Regions from separate parts of the Mesobacillus stamsii genome, predicted to be linked through region 1. Evidence: predicted binding sites of a transcription regulator. Region 1 holds the regulator's gene; each other region holds the start of a gene.
The links. The regulator Rex, encoded in region 1, represses fermentation and respiration genes when NADH is low (regulators of the CRP and FNR family bind a similar motif). The targets are predictions, from matches to a motif close to TTGTGAAATATTTCACAA.

Region 2: J2S25_RS02935 (TorD/DmsD family molecular chaperone) is a predicted target of Rex. The motif match lies at 1,892-1,909, and genes of this name have one in related genera.
Region 3: J2S25_RS16885 (cytochrome ubiquinol oxidase subunit I) is a predicted target of Rex. The motif match lies at 2,319-2,336, and genes of this name have one in related genera.

What each region holds. Positions count from the first base shown of each region.
Region 1 is NZ_JAUSUN010000025.1:4,306-8,531, reverse strand. It holds gene groL (chaperonin GroEL) at 1-190, opposite strand, end outside; gene groES (co-chaperone GroES) at 298-582, opposite strand; gene J2S25_RS16010 (CPBP family intramembrane glutamic endopeptidase) at 923-1,654, shown strand; gene J2S25_RS16005 (YdiK family protein) at 1,658-1,861, shown strand; gene J2S25_RS16000 (redox-sensing transcriptional repressor Rex) at 1,886-2,551, opposite strand; gene moaC (cyclic pyranopterin monophosphate synthase MoaC) at 2,580-3,074, opposite strand; gene J2S25_RS15990 (ABC-F family ATP-binding cassette domain-containing protein) at 3,242-4,226, shown strand, end outside.
Region 2 is NZ_JAUSUN010000003.1:53,801-58,026, forward strand. It holds gene J2S25_RS02930 (molybdopterin-containing oxidoreductase family protein) at 1-1,047, opposite strand, end outside; gene J2S25_RS02935 (TorD/DmsD family molecular chaperone) at 1,191-1,802, opposite strand; gene J2S25_RS02940 (4Fe-4S binding protein) at 2,150-3,064, shown strand; gene J2S25_RS02945 (outer spore coat protein CotE) at 3,163-3,705, opposite strand; gene J2S25_RS02950 (YlbF/YmcA family competence regulator) at 3,961-4,226, opposite strand, start outside.
Region 3 is NZ_JAUSUN010000029.1:7,429-11,654, forward strand. It holds partial or broken gene J2S25_RS16860 (NUDIX hydrolase) at 1-325, shown strand, start outside; gene J2S25_RS16865 (GNAT family N-acetyltransferase) at 311-799, shown strand; gene J2S25_RS16870 (YbjQ family protein) at 847-1,164, opposite strand; gene J2S25_RS16875 (hypothetical protein) at 1,286-1,450, opposite strand; gene J2S25_RS16880 (peroxiredoxin) at 1,563-2,174, shown strand; gene J2S25_RS16885 (cytochrome ubiquinol oxidase subunit I) at 2,450-3,802, shown strand; gene cydB (cytochrome d ubiquinol oxidase subunit II) at 3,792-4,226, shown strand, end outside.

The DNA.
Region 1 (4,226 bases):
CATCTTCAAGTTCGATTTCTTTTGCGATTGTAACACCATCGTTCGTGATTAATGGTGAACCAAATTTCTTCTCAAGTACCACGTTACGTCCTTTTGGTCCAAGAGTTACTTTTACTGCATTTGCAAGAGAATCTACGCCGCGAAGCATCGCGCGGCGAGCTTCTTCACTGAATTTAATTTCTTTTGCCATGGTAGAAAAACCTCCTTAGGATTTTTATTTGTTATATGAATCTCTACACTTTTGTTTGTGTCTAGCTTTAGCGCCTAGTCCCTCGAGACGTTGGCGCTTCCGCTATTCTATTCTACTACTGCTAAAATGTCGTTTTCACGTAGGATCAGGTATTCAGTTCCCTGATACTTCACTTCTGTGCCTGCGTATTTTGAGAAGATGATGCGGTTTCCGACTTCAACTTCAAGAGCAACGCGCTCTCCGTTTTCAAGTACACGGCCAGTACCAACAGCTACGACTTTTCCTTCTTGAGGTTTTTCTTTCGCTGTGTCGGGTAAAACGATACCGCTTGCAGTTTTTTCTTCAGACTCAACAAGCTCGATAATAATACGATCTCCTAATGGCTTGATCAAGTGAAACAACCTCCTCAAATTATATGTAGATTCTTGTTTATTAGCACTCACCTTTATAGAGTGCTAACACAATTTATATAATAATGAATCTCGATTTTTTTTGCAAGCAGGAAGGATAATTTTTTTATAAAATTTTCTAAACAGCTTCTAAACCGTCTTTCTTATTCTTATGTGGGATCGCTTATATGACCGCCTGTTCCCTGGAATTTTGCTAAAAATAGTTAGAAGACAACCTGATATTTGAACTTTCCCAACACTTACTAGTAAAATGGATAGATAGCATTTCTATAATAGCTGCACATCTTCAAATAAACCGATCCTACTAGAAGGAGTTTTCATTTTGAAAAAGGAATACTGGTTCGTCATTATTGCCTATATCGTCATGCAGATTTCCAGCTTGGTCGGTGTACCGTTTGTTGTCTTTATCGGAACTGCCATGGGAAAAAGTCTGGAGGAAATGCAAACCCTCGCGATTCCATACTGGCTAGTGATCAGCTTTTCACTGACACTCTTGATCATCCTTCTAATTTTAAGGAAGGAAAGAACGAAGGACACTGATTTTCGCGACGCTTCTTCACCGGCAAGCTCGGCTGCCTGGGCATTCGGCGGGGTATTTCTTGCCTTGTTTGCCCAGTCGATTGCAGGTACTATAGAAAGCATGCTGGGAATTGAAATGGGCTCAGAGAATACTCAGCAAATCATCAAACTGATTACACAATTCCCGGTTGTCATCCTTGTCAGCTCGATTATTGGTCCAATTCTAGAGGAAATCGTCTTCCGAAAGATTATTTTTGGGAGACTGCACCAGAAAATGAACTTTTTCTTTGCCGCCTTGATCAGTTCCGTTATTTTTGCGTTGGCCCATATGGAGCCTGAACATGTGATCCTATACTCAGCTATGGGATTCACTTTTGCCTTTCTATATGTGAAAACAAAACGGATCATTGTGCCGATCATTGCCCATGTTACAATGAATACAATGGTTGTTATGCTTCAATCGGTATTTCGAGAAGACATTGAGAGAATGATAAAAGAAGCAGAAAAAATTCAAAGCTTTATTGGGGGATTTTAAGTCATGAAGCAATCGCCTATATTTTCAGGCGTTGTCTATATCTTGTTAGGCAGCTTATTTACCTATTTCGCGATCCAGAATGTCAACGAAACAGGCTGGGGGTTTTTCAGCTATTTGCTCGTAGCCCTTGCAACATTCGACTTTGGGTCCGGCATCAGAATGGTCCTGTTCCATTTCAAACTGAAGAATAACCAGAATAAAAAATAGCTCCTTCATCTGAAGGAGCTATTTTTATTCTTCCACTTCCGTTATTTCCGCGTCGGTTGGATAATGCTTCAAGAAATAAATCAACGATTGCAATTCTACTGCGAGATCAATATGATGGATTCTGATGGAAGTCGGTACATTCAGCCTTGCCGGTGTAAAGTTAAGAATTCCCTTTACATTTGCCTGCACCAATCTGTCCGTAATCGACTGTGCCACGGTGGAGGGCACCGTCAGAATTGCAACCTGAATGCCTTCCTCTATAAGAACCTTGTCAAGATCATCCATGTGATAGACTGGTACATCGCCAATCTGTGTTCCCACCTTATTCGGATCAACGTCAAAGGCAATTTTAATTTTCGTATTATTGTTTTTGGAAAAATTATAGTTCAAAAAAGCGGTGCCCAAATTTCCGACACCGATTAGACCGACCTTTGTAAGTTCATCCTGGTCCAGCGTCTTTCGAAAAAAAGTCAGCAGATAGTTTACATTATAACCGTAACCCTTTTTGCCCAAAGCCCCAAAATAGGAAAAGTCCCTTCTGATCGTCGCTGAATCTACTTTGACAGCCTCACTCAGTTCCGCAGACGAAACCCTTTGCTTGCCTGAAGAATGCAAGTTCAATAAAAATCGGTAATAGAGAGGCAAACGTTTTGCCGTTGCTTGCGGAATCTTCATTCCATCGTTGGTCATTCTCAAATCCTCCACCCTGTTTGTATTTCTATTTTATCTTCTCATCTCGCTTAAAATCACCATTTTTCCCGCCGGTTTTTTCTAAAAGATATGTCTTGCCAATCACCATGCCTTTGTCTACGGCCTTGCACATATCATAAACAGTCAGCGCGCATGCAGATGCTGCTGTTAACGCTTCCATTTCTACACCTGTGTTTCCTTTCGTTTTAACTGCTGCAGCAATTGCGAGAGTATAGTCACTCCCATTTTGCTCCCAAGCAAATGAAATGTCTATGCCTGTTAAGGGAATCGGATGGCACATAGGAATAATCTCGGAAGTCTTCTTGGCTGCCATGATGCCAGCAACCTGAGCGACCGCTAGTACGTCGCCTTTTTTTATTTTATTTTCGGTAATTCTGCCATATATATCTTCATTAACGGTAATGCTTGAATGGGCAACTGCCGTACGGACGGTCTCTGGTTTTTCACTGACATCGACCATCTTCGCTCTTCCCTCATCATTAAAATGCGTAAATTCTGCCATGCTCAAGCTCCTTTCAACCAAATAATACACTATTTTCACAAACTTGTGTGTGAACTTTGTTTCTATCCTTACATGTTAAGGCTGAATGTCTCCCCTCACAAGCAAATATTGCCGAGCCCTTTAGTTTGGGTTACACTATCCATAAGGCATTAGAGGTGAAAAAAAAAATGATTTTATTACAAGTTAATCAGCTCTCAAAATATTTTGCGGCTGATCTTATTTTAGCGAATATTAAGTTTGAAATACAGACTAATGATCGAGTTGCCCTGGTCGGCAGGAATGGTGCTGGAAAATCAACCCTGCTGAAAATCATTGCTGGCTATGAATCACATGACGGTGGAGACATCATCCGCCCGAAAGGCACATCGATCGGCTATCTTGCCCAGAATACCGGACTGGAATCCGAGAAAAGCATCTGGGAAGAGATGCTCGCTGTTTTTGACGAATTGCGCAGCATGGAAAAAGAGCTGCGGCGGCTTGAGGAGACCATGTCTGATCCTGGAATCCTTTCCAATGAAGCAGAGTATGCTAGAATTTTGAAAGATTATGACCTTTGTCAAGTTCAGTTCAAGGAGCAAGGCGGTTATCAATACGAAGCAGATATTCGTTCGGTCCTTCACGGCCTGAACTTTCAGTCTTTTGATTATTCCACAAAAATCTCCACTTTAAGCGGTGGACAGAAAACAAGGCTTGCACTCGCTAAGCTGTTATTAACGCATCCTGACATCTTGATCCTTGATGAGCCGACAAACCATCTTGACATAGATACACTTTCTTGGCTTGAACAGTATCTTCAAGGCTATGATGGGGCCATTTTGATTGTTTCTCATGATCGTTATTTTCTCGATAAGGTAGTGAACCAGGTATACGAAATCTCCCGCCATCAGCTGACGAAATTCCCAGGAAATTACAGTTCGTATTTGCATCAGAAAGCCGCAAATTACGAACGCGACCTGAAGCTTTATGAAAAACAGCAGGATGAAATCTCCAAGCTTCAGGACTTTATCCAGCGGAACCTTGCCAGGGCCTCGACAACAAAACGCGCCCAAAGTCGCCGGAAGCAGTTAGAGAAGATAGACCGAGTGGACAGGCCGTTAGCTGACGAAAAATCCGCTTCCTTCAGCTTCCAGATCGAGCGCCAGAGCGGAAATG
Region 2 (4,226 bases), on a different contig from region 1:
CGCACGGCCGGTTTCTGTGCTATTTTCATAGTTGCAGCCAAATGCACCTCTCCAGGATTGTTCAATCAGGGCTTTTGGTTTTGCTTTGCCCATATCAATTGCGATACGGCTAATATCAGCAGCCGGAATTCCCGTGATGCCCTCTGCCCATTGCGGAGTATATTTTGCTAATTCTTTGGCATATGCTTCAAAACCAACGGTGTATGTTTTAATAAAATTCAGATCGTGGAGATTTTCCTTGATTAAAACATGTGACATTGCCAGCACGAGGGCAAGGTCGGTTCCTGGACGAATTGCCAGCCATTCTGTTGCGAGATTAGCCGTATTATTCAATCGAGGATCCACGATGACTATCTTTGCCCCATTGTCCCGGGCGGCTGCCAAAGACTGGACCGAACTCGGACGAATCCCATCTCCATAGCTCCTGCCAATGAACATGATGTATTTTGCATTGCTGATGTCAGCACTTGTTGCAGTTACACCAACCGTATGAAGAAAACCTGCATCTCTTGAGTTGGAACAAACTACATGATGTGTATAATAATTGGCTGAGCCAAGCGCATTAATGAATCTTGGCGAATAGAATTTCCCTGAAGCTCTTGGATCTTCTGTTAACGCAACTGCCTGGGGACCATGCTCTTTGATGATCTGTGTCAATTTTCCAGCAATCTCTTTATAGGCCTGCTCCCAGGTGATCGGCTCGAATTTATTCTCTCCTAATCGTTTCAATGGCTGGGTCAGCCTGTCTTGAGAATATACAACTGTTGCATATCCATGGCCTCTGGCACAAAGTTTTCCTTTGGAATAAGGATGATCTGGATGCCCGGTAAGCTTCCATAATCGTCCATTCTTTACATGTCCAACCATTCCGCATTTGCTTGAGCATGCATTGCAAGTACTAGGAATCTCTTTAATTTTCGTGTTAGCACTTGCTTTCACATATTCTTTCGACCACTCATTAAAACCAACCGTCCCCGCTGATGCCAGGACAGCTGTTGCGGCAGAAGCTTTAATGAATCCTCGCCTTGATAGTTTTGTTTCTAGCATGATACTAGCCCTCCTTTTTCTCTTGACCCGTCCCCGCCTTCCGTTAGGCAGACAGCCTCGTACAAATTCAAACTGGCCTCTCCCTCTGGCAATTGCATCATTGCTCGCACAGAAAGCACCACCACCTTCATTGACCTTTTCCATCAATCATTTTTCTGTGCTTCTATTACTTTTATTAAAAAATCAGTAATCCCTTCATAGAAAGGATGGGCCGATTTTTCCTTCAGCTTTGTTTTAAAATCAGGTAGCCAGTCCAGGTGGTCCTCCATGAACTCCCTACTGAATTTTTCTGGAGCATGCTCTAGGAAATACGCTGCCAGCTCAAGCAAAATAGACAAATGATCGGGGATACCATTGTACTGTCTAGGAATTTCTATTTGCAGCTCATTTAAAAGGAAGGCAATATGCATGGTAGGATCCCCTTGCAGATAGCCTTTTTCTCGGGCGAATGGAAGAGTACAAGTTTCATCCTGTGTCCACGGTTTATACAGCGACTCTACCGGGAGAACTGCTTTCTCTGCTACAGACCCAATCACCTTTTTATGTAATTCGCAAAAATGCTCAAAGTCTTCAGGTAAGATTCCGTCTAATGGGAATTCGATACCATATAAATCCCTGGCCATTCTCTCCAGCTTATTCAGTAGCTGGTTATCCTCGATTTCTTGCCATGTCTCCATAGTAGGCGGCTTAAATAAGTCTGCAATAATAGTGAAAATCATCGCCGATCCTGCTCTTTTTTCCATTGACGCTATCATCTGATTACACCACCTTTCGATTACATCTTCACTATATGGCAACAAAGTTTGTGAAACAATAAACATTATGTGGAGAATGACCACTTACTATGTGAAGGATTTCACCTAATCAGTCATAGGGTTTTTCACTGATCGGCCCATCATTTCCTGTGTTAAACCCGATATTTTCTGCTTTTTTTTTCAAATTCATGTTAGTTGTTTTGTGAACATTCCTTTACATCTAGATGAATTTCTGACGAACACGCCTTTTTTAACAGACTTTCATCGTAAAATAATAAGGAAGTAGTATTGTGCCTTGAGCGCAGCGAAAGGAATGATACTTAAAATGAATATTGGGGTGACCTTCCATGTCGCTAATTGGCAATTGGATTGAGAGCTTAAGTTATGAATTGGAAATTTCTTACTCGTGTACAAGAAAAATCAGTCCTATGAGTTCCTGTACAACCTGCATAGACAAATGTCCAACTGAAGCAATAAGAGTTGTTAATGGAGAAATAACTATTAGCAACCACCTGTGCACAATCTGTGGTGTTTGTACCACGGTTTGTCCGGTACAGGCGATCAAAGGCAAATCTCCATCCAGGAGAATCATCCGGAATTATGTATTGCTGGAGAATGGCTATGTATTACCCACAGTCGCAGAGCTCCTTTATTATCATAAAAAAGGAATACGATCTATCCATGAATCTTCTGTTAACGAAGAACTTAGCGAGGTAGTGAGCCGGGTAAATAACATACTTGCGAAAATGGAGCTTGAGCAACTATCCTTTGTAGAACATGTGGAAGCAGAGAGCGAACATCCGCAAATGATATCAAGGCGTGCTTTTTTTGCCAGAATTGGTTCCAATAGCAAAAATACCGTTCTTACATCTTTGACGCCAATTAAATGGCGGTTCAATGAACACAGTTTCAAAACTTCAAACCTATTTAAAGGTTGGTCATTTTTTAAGATAAAGTTGAATCATGAAGATTGTACATTATGCAAAGCCTGTTTTATGATTTGTCCTTCTGATGTATTCCGCATTGCTGAAGACTCACTCAAGCTAACAGACCATAACTGCTGTGGATGCCGACTTTGCAGCGATATTTGCAGAGAAAAAGCGGTGCAAATCACTGATAATGTTCACATAAGTGAGGAAGAAAGTTTTTCGCTCGTCCAAGCTAATTGTAAAAAATGTCACACTAACTTCCCTTCCTGGAAAGGGGCAGAAGAATTATGTCCGATTTGTAGCTCTGGTGATAAACCGAATTTCTTTCTGTAAGCACCTATTCGAGAAAAGAAGCGGCTTCCAGATGGATCGAAAGCGTAAACGACTTTTTTAAAAAAAAAACTAGGAAGTAGAAGCTTCCTAGTTCGTTGTTATTCTTCCTCACCAAGCAGGAAGTCTGGGTTCAAGTCTTCAAATTCTTCATCATCGATTCCGTGTCCCCACTCGTCTTCGTCACTGTCGCATCCGTCTGGGTGAGTAACGACACAAACCTTTGTTTCACCGATAACTTCGACTAGGAATTCCCGTTCGACGTGAACAATGATTTTATTGCCATTTGGAGAAATGACGGCTTCGATGCAGTTAGGCTGCTGAAGAACTTCAACGAGTACGTCATGGTCATCCATGCAATCCGGATCGCGGTACTTTAACTTGATGACATCACAATAAGTTACTTTCTCGGTGACTACTTCTGTTTTTGTGTTATCATCACAGGAGTACCAGATGTTTGCCTCGTATGACCCGTTTACCTCCACCACTTTCCCTACTTTTTTCGCCTTGTACTTATGGTTTATGACCCAAGCGCCAAGAATGCTGCTTGGATTATGCGCTGGGGTGATCGTATGATTGGACTGTGTAAATTTACGTCCTTTCGCTACAACTGCTTTCGTGATAATCTCTCTGTAATCTCCCATGCGAGCGAAACCTCCTCAATCTTTTTCAATTCATCCTATGCGTGATATTAGACTAGTGTGCGATAAAATTAGAACCGCTGTGAAAAACTTAGGCATAGTTCATTGTATGCCCACAGGAGATGAATGTTCCCGATTGATAGCAAGCGAGGGGAGATTTCATATGTATTTAGGGAGAAACTGATGTAGAAGTTGAAACAATTGATTGGAATAAAAAAGACACCTGAAGGAAACAGGTGCCTTGTTTTAACTCAATGCTTAATGATCATGGGTATGGCAGCTCTTTCCGTTCTTCCGTGCTGCACCAGTTTCACCGCTGAGGAGATCTCCTCCTGTTGATACGACGATTTCGTCTGTCACGGTATTGGAAATAGTTGTCGCAACCATTTGCAGCAGATCATTCACATCAATTTGGGATTGCTTGAATTCCTGTACAACCGGAATTGCGTCAAGCTCTGCTTCTAGAGCGGCGATTTTTTCTTCCGTCTTCTTCAACGCTTCCGTTTTCCCGTAATGCTGAAAGT
Region 3 (4,226 bases), on a different contig from region 1:
GCTTCGGTCTGATACTGGCAGGTGGGGAATTCCAGGGGGTGCAATGGAACCGGGCGAAAGCTTTGAGGAAACAGCCCGCAGAGAACTGTCTGAGGAAACAGGACTTGTCCTTCATAAACTGAAGTTTTTGAATGTGATTGCTGGTGAGGAATATTACTTTCAATATCCAAACGGCGACGAAATCTATAACGCGATCGCCTTGTACGCATGCACTGATTGGGAGGGCGAGCTGCAAATACTCGATGGGGAAAGCAAGGAGCTCCGCTTTTTTGCATTGGACAATCTCCCTGATCTTCAAGGAAGGCCCGAGTTGATCTTAAACAAAATCAATGAATATGGAATACTGCCTGTCATCAGGGAAATTGAGCTGCTTGATGTAAAGGCAGCCGCTGAAATCCTGGAACTGCAGAGAAAGTCATACAGGATGGAAGCAGACTTAATTGGCTCGGACGAAATACCCCCGTTAAAGGAAACATTCGAGCAGCTGCAAAATTGTGGCGAAACCTTCCTTGGCTGTTATATCGATGGCAGTCTCGCTGGTGCGGTTTCTTTTAAAAAAGACGGGGAAGTGATGGATATTCACCGAATGATGGTCCATCCAGACTTTTTCCGAAGAGGAATTGCCAGGAAGCTAATTGCATATTTGGAACAGCAAAACTTCTCCGAAATAATTGTCTCAACCGGCGCTGCAAATGCACCAGCAATAAAGCTGTATGAGAAACTTGGCTTCGATCGCCAAAATGATTCAGTAGTAGGCGGCGGGATGGTGATCGCCAATTTTAAAAAGCGGCAAGATTGATGGTTTCACGCAAAAGGACCGGGCAGCATGCCAGGTCCTTTTCAACATTATTCCTTTATTTTGATTGCAGTTCCGGTGGCGATGCACATCATCATGCCTTCGCGCAGGGTTTCGAAATCAAGGTCGACGCCGATTATCGCATTAGCTCCCATGCGGCGGGCTTTGTCTTCCATTTCGCGAATCGCGATTTCGCGCCCTTCCGCAAGCTTGCTTTCGTATGCGGAACTCCTGCCGCCAATCACATCGGTGACGCTTGCCAAAAAGTCACGCACGACATTGGCCCCCATAATGGCCTCCCCAGAGACAATCCCCAAATAGGTTTCTACTTCTTTGCCTTGCAATGTGGATGTAGTGGATACGATCATTTTATTTCCTCCCCAAATTTGTATACTGAGTGATAAAAAATGGTGTACGAATAACTATACGAATTTTGATACGAAAAGTTTCAAAAATAGAACCCGGCGATTGCCAGGTTCTAAAAATAAGTTATCTTTCCTCTTTCTCGATACGATTTTTGAAAGCTTCCTGGACAACCAGGAATTCCTCGTCTTCCTGCGCCTCAGTTTCAGGCCGCTTAGCTGTAAATGCACCTTCAGGTAAATCACCGGGATGACCTTTTTTCTTATGGTTGAATTCTTTGCCTCTGCTCATTCATGAATCCTCCTTTCTTGTCAAAATAGTTTTTCCTGATGGAACCCGAAATATAAAAAATGAATAGCATAAGATTGGATAGAGACAAATTTTAAGTAAGGAGGGTGCTTGTATGGATGAAAAACTTTATGCTGAAGATTTAGTAAAGTATCCGACTATTTTTTGTGCAAACCTGGATGATCAGGCCCCCCTGTTTTCGGCAGAGGCGATTATCGATGGGGATATCAAAAAAATGAATTTGGAGGATTATCGGGGGAAATGGGTTATTTTATTTTTCTACCCGAGCGATTTCACCTTTGTCTGACCGACAGAACTGGCGGCGGTCGCTGCCATTTATCCGTATATTAAGGCGCTTGGAGCAGAGATGATGTCGATCAGTACCGACAGTATTTACAGCCATTGGGTGTTTAAAGAAACATCGCCTTCCTTGAAAAAGGTAATATTCCCAATGGTCAGTGACAGAACCCAGGTCATTAGCCGGGCATACCGGGTTCTTAATGCTGCCTCCGGGGCAAGTTTCAGGACATCGGTATTCATCGACCCGGAAGGAATCATTAGAACAAAGCTGACTTATCCTGATGATGTAGGCCGGAATCTTCCGGAACATGTCAGAATCCTTCAGGCACTGCAATTTGCAAAACAAACTGGTGAAGGCGTACCGGCAAACTGGATGCCAGGCCAGCCTGGAATCAGCACTGATCCGTCAAATATTGGGAAAATTTAACTAGAGCTGGCCCTAAAATATAGGGCCTGTTTTTTTGATTTTTTTAATAATGTCCGGACTGTCTCAAATGAAATCAGCGTTCATAAACTGATGGAATTAGTTAAATCCAAACTAACCGGGCGCAGTTTGCTCGGTATTCTAATATAGTGACGTGCATCACAATAATGTCACAAAATGTCTACAAAAATCTTCGTTATCAATCACAAATTTTTTTTAAAATAGAATTAAGATATTGTTGTTTTTTTCACAAACTTTTAATTTGGGAGGTACCAAAAATGGATGAGGTCCTGTTATTAAGCCGGATCCAGTTTGCTGTTACCGTGTTTTATCATTTCTTGTTTGTACCGCTGACGCTGGGGCTGGTCATTCTTGTTGCCATCATGGAGACAAAGTATGCCCGTACACTGGATCAGACGTATAAGCGGATGGCGGATTATTGGGGAAAACTATTCGCAATCAACTTTGTTCTTGGGGTGATCACCGGCATTACGATGGAGTTCCAATTTGGAACGAACTGGTCGGAGTATTCAAAATATATGGGAGATATTTTCGGATCTCCGCTGGCGATCGAGGCTCTGGCCGCTTTTTTCCTTGAATCGACATTCATGGGCATCTGGCTGTTCGGCAAGGACAGGTTTTCGCCAAAGCTGCGGGCGGTTTCTATCTGGATGGTGGCGCTCGGTACGAATATTTCCGCACTATGGATTATCACTGCAAATGGTTTTATGCAAAATCCCGTCGGCTATGTCCTGAATAATGGTCGGGTCGAGCTGAACAGCTTTGCGGAGCTCGTCACCAATCCATATGCTTGGTATATGTTCGTACATACAGTCGTCAGTGCATATATCGTAGGGGCATTTTTCATGATGGCCATCAGTGCCTATCATTTGCTGAGGAAAAATGAAACAGCCTTTTATAAGAAATCGTTTAAATATGGGTTGGCCATGGCGCTATTTTCGGCTACGCTGACTCCGTTCATCGGCCATCAGTCAGGCGTATTTGCGGCAAAGATGCAGCCCGCAAAAGGAGCGGCGATGGAAGCAGTATGGGAAACACAGAAGGGCATGCCGTTCCATCTAATTCAAATTCCTGATCAGGAAAATCAGCGGAATGCATTCGCAGCGATCAGCATTCCGAAGATCGGAAGCTTTCTTTACACAAATTCATTTAACGGGGAGGTAACCGGGTTTAATGATCTCCCGAAGGATGAGCAGCCAAATATTGAACTGGTATTTTATGCCTTTAGGCTTATGGTTGCACTCGGCATCTTTTTTCTTGCTGTATCATGGTATGGATTGTATTTGTACCGGAAAAACAAGCTGGAAACTTCACCGAAATACTTGAAACTTGTCCTTTATTCGGTACTCCTGCCATACCTAGCAATCAATGCTGGATGGATGGTCGCAGAAGCTGGACGACAGCCATGGGTCGTTTATGGATTGATGAAAACTTCAGATGGTGTGTCTCCTATTGCTAGCTCACAAATAGTCTTCTCGTTGGCGGCACTTATCATTTTTTACACAGTTTTGCTGGTAGCCGATGTTTATTTAATCGTTAAGTATGCGAAGAAAGGGCCGGAATCAGAGGCTCACTATAGTCTTGGGGGAGGCGTGAAGCATGTCTCATGATACACTGGCGATCATTTGGTTTGGGCTTTGGGGATTAATCTGGACCATCTATTTCATTCTAGACGGATACACACTTGGAACTGGAATGCTATTGCCTTTCACGGCGAAAAACCGCCAGGAGCGCAACCAGCTCCAGGAAGCAGTCGGACCATTCTGGGGTGGAAACGAGGTCTGGCTGATTACCGCTGGGGGAGCGACATTCGCAGCATTCCCGGACGTCTACGCTGATATGTTCAGCTTTTTGTACACGCCGTTATACCTAGTCTTGATTGCTTTGTTCATAAGGGCAGTTGGACTCGAATTCATGCATAAAGATGACAACCCCACCTGGCAGGCAGTCTGCAAATGGAGTTTTTTTGCCGGCAGCTTCTTAGTTGCCTTCTTGTTTGGGGTAACTTTTGCCAACTTATATCGCGGCTTGATG